Regions from separate parts of the Virgibacillus natechei genome, predicted to be linked through region 2. Evidence: predicted binding sites of a transcription regulator. Region 2 holds the regulator's gene; each other region holds the start of a gene.
What was found. The regulator LexA, encoded in region 2, represses DNA repair genes until DNA is damaged. The targets are predictions, from matches to a motif close to CGAACATATGTTCG.
Positions count from the first base shown of each region.

Region 1: uvrB (excinuclease ABC subunit UvrB) is a predicted target of LexA. The motif match lies at 1,739-1,752, and genes of this name have one in related genera.
Region 3: OLD84_RS08025 (type IA DNA topoisomerase) is a predicted target of LexA. The motif match lies at 2,625-2,638, and genes of this name have one in related genera.

Region 1 covers NZ_CP110224.1:2,533,619-2,537,933, reverse strand. Annotated here, with positions in the region: gene OLD84_RS13160 (metallophosphoesterase) at 1-339, opposite strand, end outside; gene OLD84_RS13155 (MGDG synthase family glycosyltransferase) at 429-1,556, shown strand; gene uvrB (excinuclease ABC subunit UvrB) at 1,819-3,801, shown strand; gene uvrA (excinuclease ABC subunit UvrA) at 3,809-4,315, shown strand, end outside.
Region 2 covers NZ_CP110224.1:1,819,929-1,824,243, forward strand. Annotated here, with positions in the region: gene glnA (type I glutamate--ammonia ligase) at 1-1,264, shown strand, start outside; gene lexA (transcriptional repressor LexA) at 1,310-1,933, opposite strand; gene OLD84_RS09470 (YneB family resolvase-like protein) at 2,448-3,086, shown strand; gene OLD84_RS09475 (DUF896 domain-containing protein) at 3,200-3,433, shown strand; gene tkt (transketolase) at 3,559-4,315, shown strand, end outside.
Region 3 covers NZ_CP110224.1:1,529,654-1,533,968, reverse strand. Annotated here, with positions in the region: gene OLD84_RS08030 (hypothetical protein) at 1-257, opposite strand, end outside; gene OLD84_RS08025 (type IA DNA topoisomerase) at 407-2,569, opposite strand; partial or broken gene OLD84_RS08020 (oxidoreductase) at 2,972-3,292, opposite strand; gene OLD84_RS08015 (IS4 family transposase) at 3,448-4,315, shown strand, end outside.

The DNA of each region.
Region 1 (4,315 bases), 710 kb from region 2:
TACGGCATACATGCCATGCTTGGGGGCAATTTCCTGTAGGACTTTTAGATAGGGAGCCAATTTGGGGATGGTACGTTTGCGGTCTAAGAAGTCCCCAGTTAGGGCAATCAGGTCAGGCGACTCTTGCTTCAATTTCACTGCTAATTCTGTAGGCGTAATGGAGATGTTTTCCAAGTGTAGATCGGATAAGTGAAGAATAGAAAGTGATGAAGTATGAGTTAATGGGTCTCCCGTTTCAACTTTAACTTTATTGATTTGTATATCTTTTGTATTTTTATATGCTTTGTAAATTAGATAACTAAATGTGATTAAAATAAGTGAAATTAAAATATAAGTCATGGTTTTCCCTCCCAATAAGGAGTGTAACATCGCTATACATGTTTTTCATTGGTAATTGCAGGATAATAGTTGGAGTTGAGGACATGGAAATGCTGGATAAGAAAGAAGCATTATTTTTACCCTTTATGCAAATTACGACCGGACATCATCATGTTGCCAATACGTTAATGGATGAACTGGAAAAAGTGAATCGCCGTATTCGTTGTCATAAAGTTGATATTTTATCCTATAGTTACGGAAGGATAGAAGGATTGGTCTCTTCGACATACTTGGCCTGGATTCAAATGCTTCCGCAAGCATATGATTGGATTTACAGCCGGGTGGCAAATAAGAAACTTTCGAAAAGGAGACGGCAATTCCTTTTTGAAGCGTTATTTACGTATTCATTTAAAAGGCTTATGAAAGAAAACAACCCTTCTATCTTGTTTTGTACACACGCATTGCCATCACATATTGCGGGCCTGTTAAAAAGAAGTGGAAAACTAAATAGCGTTATCGTAAATGTCTATACAGATTATTTTGTCAATCACATATGGGGAATTGATGGGGTAGACTATCATATTGTTCCTTCTAAGTTGGTGAAAGAATTTCTAATGCGTAATGGTGTAGAAGCGGATAAAATTTTCGTTACGGGCATTCCAGTAGATGCTGCCTTTCATGAAAAAAAAGAGCAATCAGCGGAAAATCAAGGAATCAATGTGTTAGTCACTGGCGGGAGTCTAGGAGTGGGGGCTATTGATGAATTATTACCAAACAATGAATCAAGAAAGAAACTTCACTATTATGTTCTATGCGGAGAAAATGAAGGCTTATATACGAAACTCATGAATAAGCGAAATCCAAATGTTACGCCACTCCCTTATATCGAATCGAAGGAAGAAATGAACCATTTATATGATAAGGTTGATGCTGTGTTAACGAAGCCTGGTGGAGTTACAGTAAGTGAATCTCTTATGAAGCGTAAAGTTCTATTTGTATGCAATGCACTACCAGGGCAGGAAAAGGTCAATCTGGAACAATTAAAGCAATTACAACTGGCTATTCCGATAGATACGCATCAATCCGTAGAAACTCAAATAGTGACCTATTTTTCCGATAAAGAGAAGCAAGAGCACTTGGAACATCATTTAGAAGGCTATCATCACAGTTTAGAAACAAAACCAATGGTGGAAATTTTAAATGAAATAATAAGCATCTCAGATATTGAAAAACATTAGCGCTAATATGCTAATGTTTTTTCTTTTAGCAAATAGAAAAGCATAAAACGTTCCTATTTAATTCACTCCGAAAGCAAGGCTTGTCGAATTCCGAAGTTTTCTATTGAAAGGTTAACCTGCAAATGATTGCCTTTCATTAAATACGGGTAATACTGTAAAGGTATGAAGGCAGGCAAAATAATCGAATATTCGTTCGCAACTATGTTAAAATAATTATATAGATATGGTAAACTAAAGATTGATAAGAACGGAGGCATGCGTTATGGAAAATAAATTTGAGCTAGTGTCGCATTATGAACCATCTGGTGACCAACCAAAGGCAATTAAAGAAATCATTGAAAAAATTCAGGCTGGACAACGGCATCAAACATTACTTGGGGCAACAGGTACGGGAAAAACATTCACCATGTCCAATGTCGTACAGGAAATTAATCGACCAACATTAGTTATTGCCCATAATAAAACACTTGCCGGTCAATTATATAGCGAGTTTAAGGAATTTTTTCCGAATAATGCTGTGGAGTATTTTGTTAGTTTTTATGACTACTATCAGCCAGAAGCTTATGTACCTTCAACAGACACATTCATTGAAAAAGATGCAAGTATTAATGATGAAATAGATAAATTACGTCATTCAGCTACCTCATCGCTTTTTGAAAGAAATGATGTCTTAATTGTAGCCAGTGTATCGTGTATTTATGGTTTAGGTTCTCCAGAAGAATACAATAGCCAAGTGCTCTCACTGAGAATGGGAATGGAAATAGATCGTGATGAGTTATTGCGTAATTTAGTCGATATTCAATATGCTCGAAATGATATTGATTTTAAACGTGGAACATTTCGTGTACGGGGAGATTCTGTAGAAGTAATACCTGCTTCTAGGGAAGAACTTTGTGTTCGTTTTGAATTTTTTGGTGATGAAATAGATCGAATTAGGGAAGTGGATGTTTTAACCGGTGAAGTTATTGGCGACCGAGAGCATATAGCAATTTTCCCAGCATCTCACTATGTTACCCGAGAGGAAAAGTTGAAAAAGGCAATTGCCAATATCGAGAGCGAATTAGAAGTCCGTTTAAAAGAACTGCGTGCAGCGGATAAACTTCTGGAAGCACAGCGCATTGAACAACGAACGAATTATGATATTGAAATGCTACAGGAAATGGGTTTTTGTTCAGGTATCGAAAATTATTCGAGGCATTTAACACTTAGGGATTCAGGAGCAACCCCGTATACCTTATTTGATTACTTTCCAGATGACTTTCTAGTTGTGGTCGATGAATCACATGCGACATTGCCACAAGTACGAGGGATGTATAATGGCGACCAGGCACGGAAGCAGGTACTGGTTGATCATGGATTCAGGCTACCTTCTGCCTTAGATAATCGACCATTGAAATTTGGAGAGTTTGAGACGAAAACAAATCAACTCGTATACGTTTCAGCAACACCTGGTCCTTACGAAAAGGAACATTCGCCAGAGATGACAGAGCAAATTATTCGGCCAACAGGATTACTGGATCCCAAGATTGATGTACGCCCAATCGATGGGCAGATTGATAATTTAATTGGTGAAATTAATAAACGAAGCGAAAAAAACGAGCGGGTTCTGATAACCACGCTAACGAAAAAAATGTCAGAAGATCTAACGGATTATTTAAAGGAACTCGGTATCAAAGTTGCCTACCTCCATTCTGAGATCAAAACCCTGGAACGAATTGAGGTTATTCGTGACCTAAGGGTTGGAAAGTATGATGTACTCATAGGAATAAACTTATTACGTGAAGGTCTGGACATACCAGAGGTTTCGCTTGTTGCCATACTGGATGCCGATAAAGAAGGCTTCCTTCGCTCGGAACGTTCCTTGATCCAAACAATGGGAAGAGCCGCGCGAAATGAAAACGGGGAAGCGGTGATGTACGCCGATCGTATTACCGATTCAATGCAGGCAGCGATAGATGAAACAAGCCGACGTCGCAATATACAAATAGCGTATAATGAACAGCATCATATTACACCAACAACCATCAAGAAGGAAGTCCGTGATGTCATACGTGCAACAGTTGCAGCAGAAGATCAGGAAGAATACAATGAAAAGACAAAGAGCCTGACAGAACTATCTGGAAAAGAGAAAACAAAAGCCATCGAGCAAATGGAAAAAGAAATGAAGGAAGCTGCAAAAGCGCTTGACTTTGAGAAAGCGGCAGAGCTTCGTGATATTTTACTTGAGCTTAAAGCAGGAGCGTGAATATGATATGCCTAGTAAATCAATAAAAGTACAAGGTGCAAGAGCACATAACTTGAAAGATGTCGATGTAACCATTCCAAAAAATAAAATGATTGTCATGACAGGCTTATCCGGGTCTGGAAAATCATCCCTAGCGTTCGACACCATTTACGCAGAGGGACAGCGTCGTTACGTCGAATCACTTTCCGCCTACGCGCGTCAATTTTTAGGTCAAATGGATAAGCCGGATGTTGATGCCATTGACGGCCTGTCACCGGCCATTTCGATTGACCAAAAAACAACGAGTAGGAACCCGCGTTCCACGGTTGGAACAGTAACCGAAATCTATGATTATTTACGACTACTCTATGCACGCGCTGGGCGTCCAACTTGTCCGAATCATGGGATTGAGATCACCTCACAGACGATACAGCAAATGGTAGATCGAATTTTGGAATATCCGGAACGAACCAAGATGCAAATTTTAGCACCGATTATTTCAGGGCGAAAAGGGGAACATGTAAAAATCTTTGAA
Region 2 (4,315 bases):
ATTTACTGATATCCTTGGAACAATTAAGAATGTGGAAATTCCGCTCAGCCAATTGGATAAAGCTTTGGATAATAAAATGATGTTTGATGGATCTTCAATTGAAGGGTTTGTTCGCATCGAAGAGTCTGATATGTATTTATATCCTGACTTAGATACTTTTGTCGTATTTCCATGGACATCTGAGAAAGGGAAAGTAGCACGTTTTATTTGTGATATTTATAACACAGATGGTACTCCTTTTGCTGGTTGCCCAAGGTATAACTTAAAAAGAAATGTCGAGAAGATGGAAGAATTAGGCTTTGATGCCTTTAACATCGGAACAGAGCCGGAGTTCTTTTTATTTAAGTTGGACGAAGCAGGCAACCCTTCATTAGAGCTTAATGACCATGGTGGTTATTTTGATTTAGCCCCGACAGATTTAGGAGAAAATTGCCGTAGAGATATTGTTCTTGAATTAGAAGAAATGGGTTTTGAAATTGAAGCTTCTCACCATGAAGTAGCACCAGGACAACATGAAATTGATTTTAAATATGCAGAAGCTGTTAAACATGCAGACGATATTCAAACATTTAAATTAGTTGTAAAAACAATTGCTAGAAGGCATAACCTGCATGCGACATTTATGCCCAAGCCATTATTCGGTGTAAATGGATCAGGAATGCACGTTAATATGTCTTTATTTAAAAACGGTGTAAATGCATTTTTTGATAAACAAGGTGAAATGGAATTAAGTGATATTGCATATCAATTTACAGCGGGAATTATTAAACATGCTACGAACTTTACAGCCATTACAAACCCGACAGTAAACTCATTTAAAAGACTAGTGCCTGGATTCGAAGCCCCTTCTTATGTCGCATGGTCCGCAACAAATAGAAGTCCATTAATTCGTATACCATATTCAAGAGGAGTGAGTACGCGAATTGAAGTTCGAAGTGTTGATCCTTCCGCTAATCCATATATGGCTTTGGCAGTTTTGCTTGCTGCAGGTTTAGATGGTGTGGAAAATAAACTAACACCACCAACAGCTGTTGATCGAAATATTTACGTGATGACGAAAGCTGAGCGCGAGGAAATCGGAGTAAAAGATTTACCAGCAACATTGATGGATGCATTGAACCAACTACAAGAAAGTAAAGTAATTGTAAATGCTCTAGGTGAACATTTATTTGAACACTTCATCGAAGCGAAAGAGATTGAATGGGATATGTTCCGTACACAAGTTCACCCATGGGAGAGAGAACAGTACTTGAGAACTTACTAGGATTGGAATTAAAAATAAGCTGCCTATTAAACAGGCAGCTTATTTTTAGTGAATATTACGATACAGACCAATAACTTTACCAAGAATAGTGACATTATTGTAAAGTAATGGATCCATGGTTGCATTTTCAGGTTGCAGACGTATGTGGTCTTTTTCTTTGAAGAAGCGTTTTACTGTAGCTTCATTCTCTTCGGTCATTGCAACGATAATATCGCTATTTTGTGCTGTGTTTTGTTGTTTAACAATAACCATATCTCCATCTAATATTCCGGCCTCAATCATGCTTTCACCATCAATCGCAAGTATAAATAAATTGTCATCTGGACTAGCAGTTGAGGTTGGTAATGGTATGAACTCTTCTATATTTTCAACTGCAGTAATAGGAAGACCTGCTGTAACCTTACCAATTACTGGTGCATATCTTGGTGCTTCTCTCGGAATATCGCTACCTTCTGATAGATCTAACACTTCAATTGCTCTTGGTTTAGTTGGATCCCTTCTAATATAGCCCTTATCTTCAATTCTAGCAAGATGGCCGTGTACGGTGGAGCTTGAGGCTAGTCCAACTGCTACTGCTATTTCACGTACGGAAGGGGGATAGCCTTTTTTACTTACTTCATCTTTAATGTACTCAAGTATCATTTGCTGTCTTTTAGAAAGTTTTGTCATCTTGTAACACCTCGCTTATAGGATTTTATCGCAGTTTAACTGGCGGGTTGTCTAAATACGGCGCGCATCCTTGAAACAGAAAACCACCTTTTTGCGTGTGATGTTTCTCAAGGGGCCTGTGCCAACCTCTGCACTAGCACGTCATGTGCATTGAAAACTTCCAATGAATCATTAATTATAGTTTACCATTTTCATACAATGAATGCAAACGTTCGTTCGAATTATTATTGACATGATACGACAGTTCATGCAATACTATATAAAATTCGTTTAGTTCTTTTAGGTGTATAAACATAAATTGTAGAAATATATTCCAAGTATATCATACCACTAGTTTCTCGTAAGTGCTTTAATACAACCCACGTCGTGTGGATCGAACAAACATTCAGTGGGGAGGCAGACTAAATACGCCACGTCCTGGGACTGCGCGTAAATGTTCGGGCACCGAAACCATTTGTGCGCCGGAACCCCTACTGAATGAAATTTTACTTTATATAAGGTAGGGGAGATCGGATTGAAAGCAATTTTGTATTGTCGTGTTAGTACAAATAAAAAAGAACAAGAGACATCATTAGCTAGACAAAAAGAGGAATTAACAAAGCTTGCAGAACGTTATGGTTATTCGGTGGTGGCATGTATAGAGGAACAGGTAAGTGGTTATGAGGTAGATCGTGACGGTATATTTCAAATGCTTGATTATTTTTCTTCAGGAGCAGCAGACACCCTTTTTATACAGGATGAAACTAGATTAGGTCGTGGAAATACAAAGATTGCTTTATTTTATCAATTGGAAAAGTTGGATATATCCATCTATACAGCAATTCATGACGGTGAGCTTGAGTTATCCGAATCTGACTCGATGGTATTACAAATCGTTGGAGTTGTAGAAGAATACCAACGGAAGATCCATAACGCAAAAATTAAAAGAGGGATGAATAAAGCAATAAATGAAGGCTATAATCCTAGTCTTAATCTATCTAATCAACATAAGGCACCGGGTAGAGAAAGAATCGCATTTCCAATCGAAGAAGTCGTTCGATTAAAGCAAAATAATTTAACATTTGAGGAAATTACAGCAACATTAAATGGCATGGGTTATTCAGTGTCTAAAGCTACAGTAAACCGAAGATACCAGGAGTTTCATAATACGTGATAATAGGGTATAATAAAGAGTGACTCACGGGACGGGCTGTCAAAAAGGCAAAATTTTATTTTTGACCTTTTACTATATAATTTAAAGTAATTCTACCTGGAGGTTAAAGCTAAATGCTGTCCAAAGAAAAAATAGAACGTATAAATAAACTATCGAAAAAATCCAAAGAAAATGGTTTAACCAATGAAGAAAAAGAAGAGCAGAAAGAGCTTCGTGAAGCATATCTCAAAAATGTACGCAGTTCATTTAAAAATCAACTCAAATCTGTGAAAGTAATGGATCCTGAAGGAAAAGATGTTACGCCTGAAAAAGTAAAAAATATGCAAGATCGAAATAATAAACATTAGAGCAAACGCTAATGTAACGGATTTTTTTAAAAGCTTCTTCTTATTACTTGTGACAGAAGGAGTTTCATTATAGAATAGTATAGGGGATAAACTAATTAGTCGTTAAACACGAAAGGAGAATAAAATTGTCAAATAATACAGAGCAACTATCAATTAATACAATTCGAACTATCTCTATTGATGCAATAGAAAATGCCAATTCTGGTCATCCTGGCCTTCCGATGGGTGCAGCGCCTATGGCTTATACTTTATGGACAGATTTTATGAATCACAACCCAAAGAATTCAAAATGGTTTAATAGAGATAGGTTTGTTCTTTCTGCAGGCCATGGATCAATGCTTTTATATAGCTTACTTCATTTATCTGGCTACAATGTAACAATGGATGATTTAAAAGGATTCCGTCAGTGGGAATCAAAGACTCCAGGACATCCTGAAGTACACCATACAGATGGAGTAGAAGCTACAACTGGCCCTCTTGGTCAAGGATTGGGTATGTCTGTTGGGATGGCAATGGCAGAAGCGCATCTCGCTGCCAAATTTAATAAAGAAGATATTTCAGTTGTTGATCATCATACATATGCTATTGTGAGTGATGGTGACCTAATGGAAGGTATTTCTCATGAAGCAGCTTCTTTAGCAGGCCATCTTGGTCTAGGAAAGTTAATAGCTCTATACGATTCCAATGATATATCACTAGATGGTGATTTAGATCGTTCATTTTCCGATAATACGGAGCAAAGATTTAAGTCATATGGTTGGCAGGTTATTCGTGTCGAAGATGGCAATGATGTAAAAGCGATAAGAAATGCAATTAGTGAGGCACAAAATAATACGGAGCAACCAACATTAATTGAAATTAAAACAGTTATCGGGTATGGGT
Region 3 (4,315 bases), 290 kb from region 2:
CTGTTTGTAGTAACTTGGTCATTTATACAAATTCCATAAATCCTATCTACCTTGTCTAATAGACTTAATAGAGATTCCTGTTTGTCTTTGTTAGAAAAAATTTTTTTAACTTCTCCTAAATAATTAGAGTCATGTTCATTAAAAGCAACATTGTCAAGGCGCTTACTACTGTGATAAACCTTTTTATTGTGGGCATATATCCACAATAATGTCCCATGGGCTAAATCTTTTTGAATATTGACTTGCACTTTATTCATTTTACCATTCCTTTAGAGTTTATTAGCATTCCAACTACAATTCATGAATATCCGTTTGTCGAATTATGCTTCCCTCTTATACAAGCATACACTAGTTTCGGTTTTAATAGTTATAAAATGAAAAAGTAGTTACAATAATTCGATCCTAACTACTTTTTAAACTCCATTTTCCAGCTATAATACACATTATCAGGATTTTTTTCATACTGTAAATAAGCGTTAAATTTCTTCCCCTGCTTACTCGTTAGACCTTTTACATATGCTTTTTTATTTTTCAAGAGTGACTTTACCATTGTTTTCGTTGGTTTTTTCTTCATTGATGCCAGGTATTTATCATTTTTCCAAATTACAAATTTGCAACCACTCTTCCATTTGCTGCAACCAAAGCCTTTATAACCTTCAACTACTTTTCCTTCCTCACATTGTGGGCATTTCCCTAGTATTTCATTCGTTTTCCCTGTAGAAGTAGAAGAAATTTCATTGATGATAACATCTTGTCCACTTTTAATTGATTCTACCGATTCGGTTGTGAAATTAAATACAAGACTGAGAAACTCCTTCTTACTAACCTTGCCTTTTTGAATATCTGACAAGGCCTTCTCCAGACGTCCTGTAAATTCCAAATCGAACAGGTCTTGAACAGGGAAGGAGCGAACAAGCTTCCTTCCTAAATCGGTACACACTAGATTCTTGGCTTGTGCTGTAATGTAACCCACATCTTTCAACTTTTTAATCATTTCTGCTCTAGTTGCTGGAGTTCCTATGCTGAACCCTGTTAAAATACTTCCCATTAATTCTTCTGATTCTTCCGCTTCCAAGTTCTTGCCACATGTCTCCATCACACGTAATAATGTTCGCTCCGTATGGTGCTTCGGAGGTTTTGTAACATGGGAAGAAACCTCCGATTCTATAAGGCTGACAACCTCTTTCATTTCTACAAGTGGTAGAATCGTCTCTTTAGACCCAATATTTTCTACTTTTTTCCACCCTTCGACTAGCTGTACCCTTCCCTTCGAAGCGAAAACTCCTTTTACAGTATCAATTTTCGTCGTGAGCTTTGTTTCTTCGTATTCAGCTACAGGCATGAATTGCATGATAAACCGGTTCTTAATCGCTGTATAAATAATTTGTTCATCACTTGAAAGACGCTTCGGTTTTAAATAAGTTGGAATGATGGCGCTATGACTCTCCACTTTGGCGTTATTAAACACCCTTTTCGTTTTTCTAAACTTTACCTCTTCCTTATATGGGAGATCCTCTGCATGTGTTTTTACTACCTTTGCCGTTTTTTCTGTCAAACTCTCATCAAGTGCAATACTTGATGTCCGTGGATATGTGATGAATTTTTTCTCATAAAGAGATTGAGCAACTTTCAATACTTTATCAGAAGTCCATCCTTTATATTTATTCGTTATATACCCTTGTAAATTGGATAGGTTAAACAGGAAAGGTGCAAACTCTTTCTTTTGCTCAACCTGTTTATCCGTTATGGTTCCCTGTTTGTTTTGGATAGCATGATAAATTGCTTCTACTGTTGCTTTCTTCTTAAACTTTTCTTGTTTCTCTTCCACATAGGTTCCTTGATATTCTTTTTCATCTTTAGTTTGAAAAGTTGCGGTTAGTTTAAAATAATCTTCTGGAACAAACCTCTCAATTTCATTATCACGGTCATAAATGATTTTCAATGTTGGGAGTAACACTCTGCCGATATTAAGTGCTTTTCCCTTTCCTTTTTGATATTTTAATGTTGCAACAGATGTTAAATTAATCCCAATCACCCAGTCTGCCCATTGCCTGCTAATACCAGCATCTCTTAGCGGTTTCATCGTTTCATTGGAGGTTATCTTTTCAAGTCCCTGAAGAACTTCTGTCTGTGTCCATTCATTTAGCAATAATCGATACACTTCTTTGTTTGGCTTTTTTCCGCCACGGTAAATGATACTATCCCCAATTAGTTGACCTTCTCGATCATAGTCACACGCGGAAATAATCATATCAACGTCATTTCGTTTCATTAAATGCTGAATGACTTTTATTTGTTTCGATGCACCTGAATCTGATTTTTGTCTATTTCTTGGATCGCTTTTCACCTTATATTTAAAATCAGAAGGAATGAAAGGAAAGTTATCCATTTTCCAACTTGCCATTTTACTGTCATAATCTTTCGCATCATAAAGCTGGACTAAATGGCCAAACGCCCACGTAATAATATAATTATTTCCTTCAAAATAACCATCTTGTTTATTTTTTATTTTCAATGCATCTGCAATGTTCTTTGCTACAGAAGGCTTTTCGGCTAGAATTAATTTCATAGATTTCACCCATTTTTTTATGTTTTCTCTAGTATAGCATGTTTTAGGAATTTCGAGAACGAATGTTCCTCAAGAAGCATCTAAGACTTATACCATTTTTAACGTTAGGGAATACGGACACATTTAGTAAATTTATACGTTAAACGAATTCTCACCTTACATTTTCATGGTATATGGTGGCTCGATCTAGGCGGGCCATGTTGGTTTCCTATCTGCTAAAAAAGTCGATTCCTTTATGTTCAGGAACCGACTTTTTAATTTGATATCTTCCAGCAAAACACTGTCAGATGGAGGGGTATCACACTTCAAATTCCTTAAGTTTTGCATTCGGACTTAACACTTCTTCTGGATTAAACACGGCTACTGGTAAACCTGGCTTTCTGTAATTTCTCTTTTATACTGTCATCCCCAGCCTCGTTCATACTGGACCGGTGCTTCAATAGCATAGCCTAACTCATCAGCGGAAGCCTTTGCCCAATATGGATTTCGCAGTAGTGCACGGCCAATCAAAACCATATCTGCCCGTTCATTCTGTAAAATTTCCTCCGCTTGGCTGCCGGTAGTAATCTTACCAACAGCACCTGTTGCAATCGCTGTTTCGCTTTTAATCGTTTCGCATCGTGGTACTTGATAGCCGGGATACGAATTAACTTTTGCCGGAACAACACCGCCCGAACTACAGTCAATCAAATCAATACCTTGTTTTTTCATTTCATCTGCGAAATCACTAGCGTTGCATAAACTTTTTGTACAAAAGTCAAGCAATTTATTTAGTTGAAATTTAGGAATAATGGTAATTTTCACTTTAAAAATGTATAAAAAACCTTATAATTAGGGTATGGTAGTCCTGTCCAAATCCCTAATTATAAGGAGCAACCATGGACAATAATACCATAAAAACTGTATTCAAGGAATACATTCATCCATTAGATTCAAAAGTAATTCAAAAAATGATTGACCACGTTGGGCTTGATAAGTATGTCAAAAAGTTCGATGTACTGGCATATACGAAAACTTTTATCTATGCACAACTAAAAGAACTAGATAATCTTCAGCGAGTAAGTGACACGATTAAACGTCAGAAAACAGTTCAAAGATTAGTGGGCATAGAAAGTATTAGTAAATCACAACTTTCTCGAAAAAATAGGGAGATCCCACACGAAATGTTTGAGGTAATCCTCCATCATTTAATTCAAAAACTGCACCATACACTTGGACCGAGAATGGTAAGCAAAGAACTTGGAAAGCTTCATCTGATTGATTCATCAACCATTTCAATGTGTCTGAGTCAATATGAGTGGGCAGATTTTCGAGATACAAAAGCTGGGGTGAAGATGCATACCTCCATTTCCTTTTGCGATGATCTTTCTTACCCAAATAAAGTTATTCTTACACCGGCAAGACCTGCAGATGAAACACAGCTGGATGCATTGATTGTGCCGGATAAAAACGTGCTTCATGTATGGGATCGAGGCTATTTCAACTTTGATAAATTTGACGATTACTCGAAAAATAATATTCGTTTTGCTACACGCATTAAAAAGAATACGGTGGTACATGTAATCGAAGAATTACCCGTTGACAGTTCTTCTCCAATCACCCGTCATGCCATCGTGAAAATGGGAAACATGAAAAAACCAGTTCAATTAGTAGAAACACGAGACAGTGAAGGAAATCAAATTAGAATTGTGTGTAATGATGCGAAACTGAGTGCACAGGAAATCAGTGATATTTATCGTAATCGCT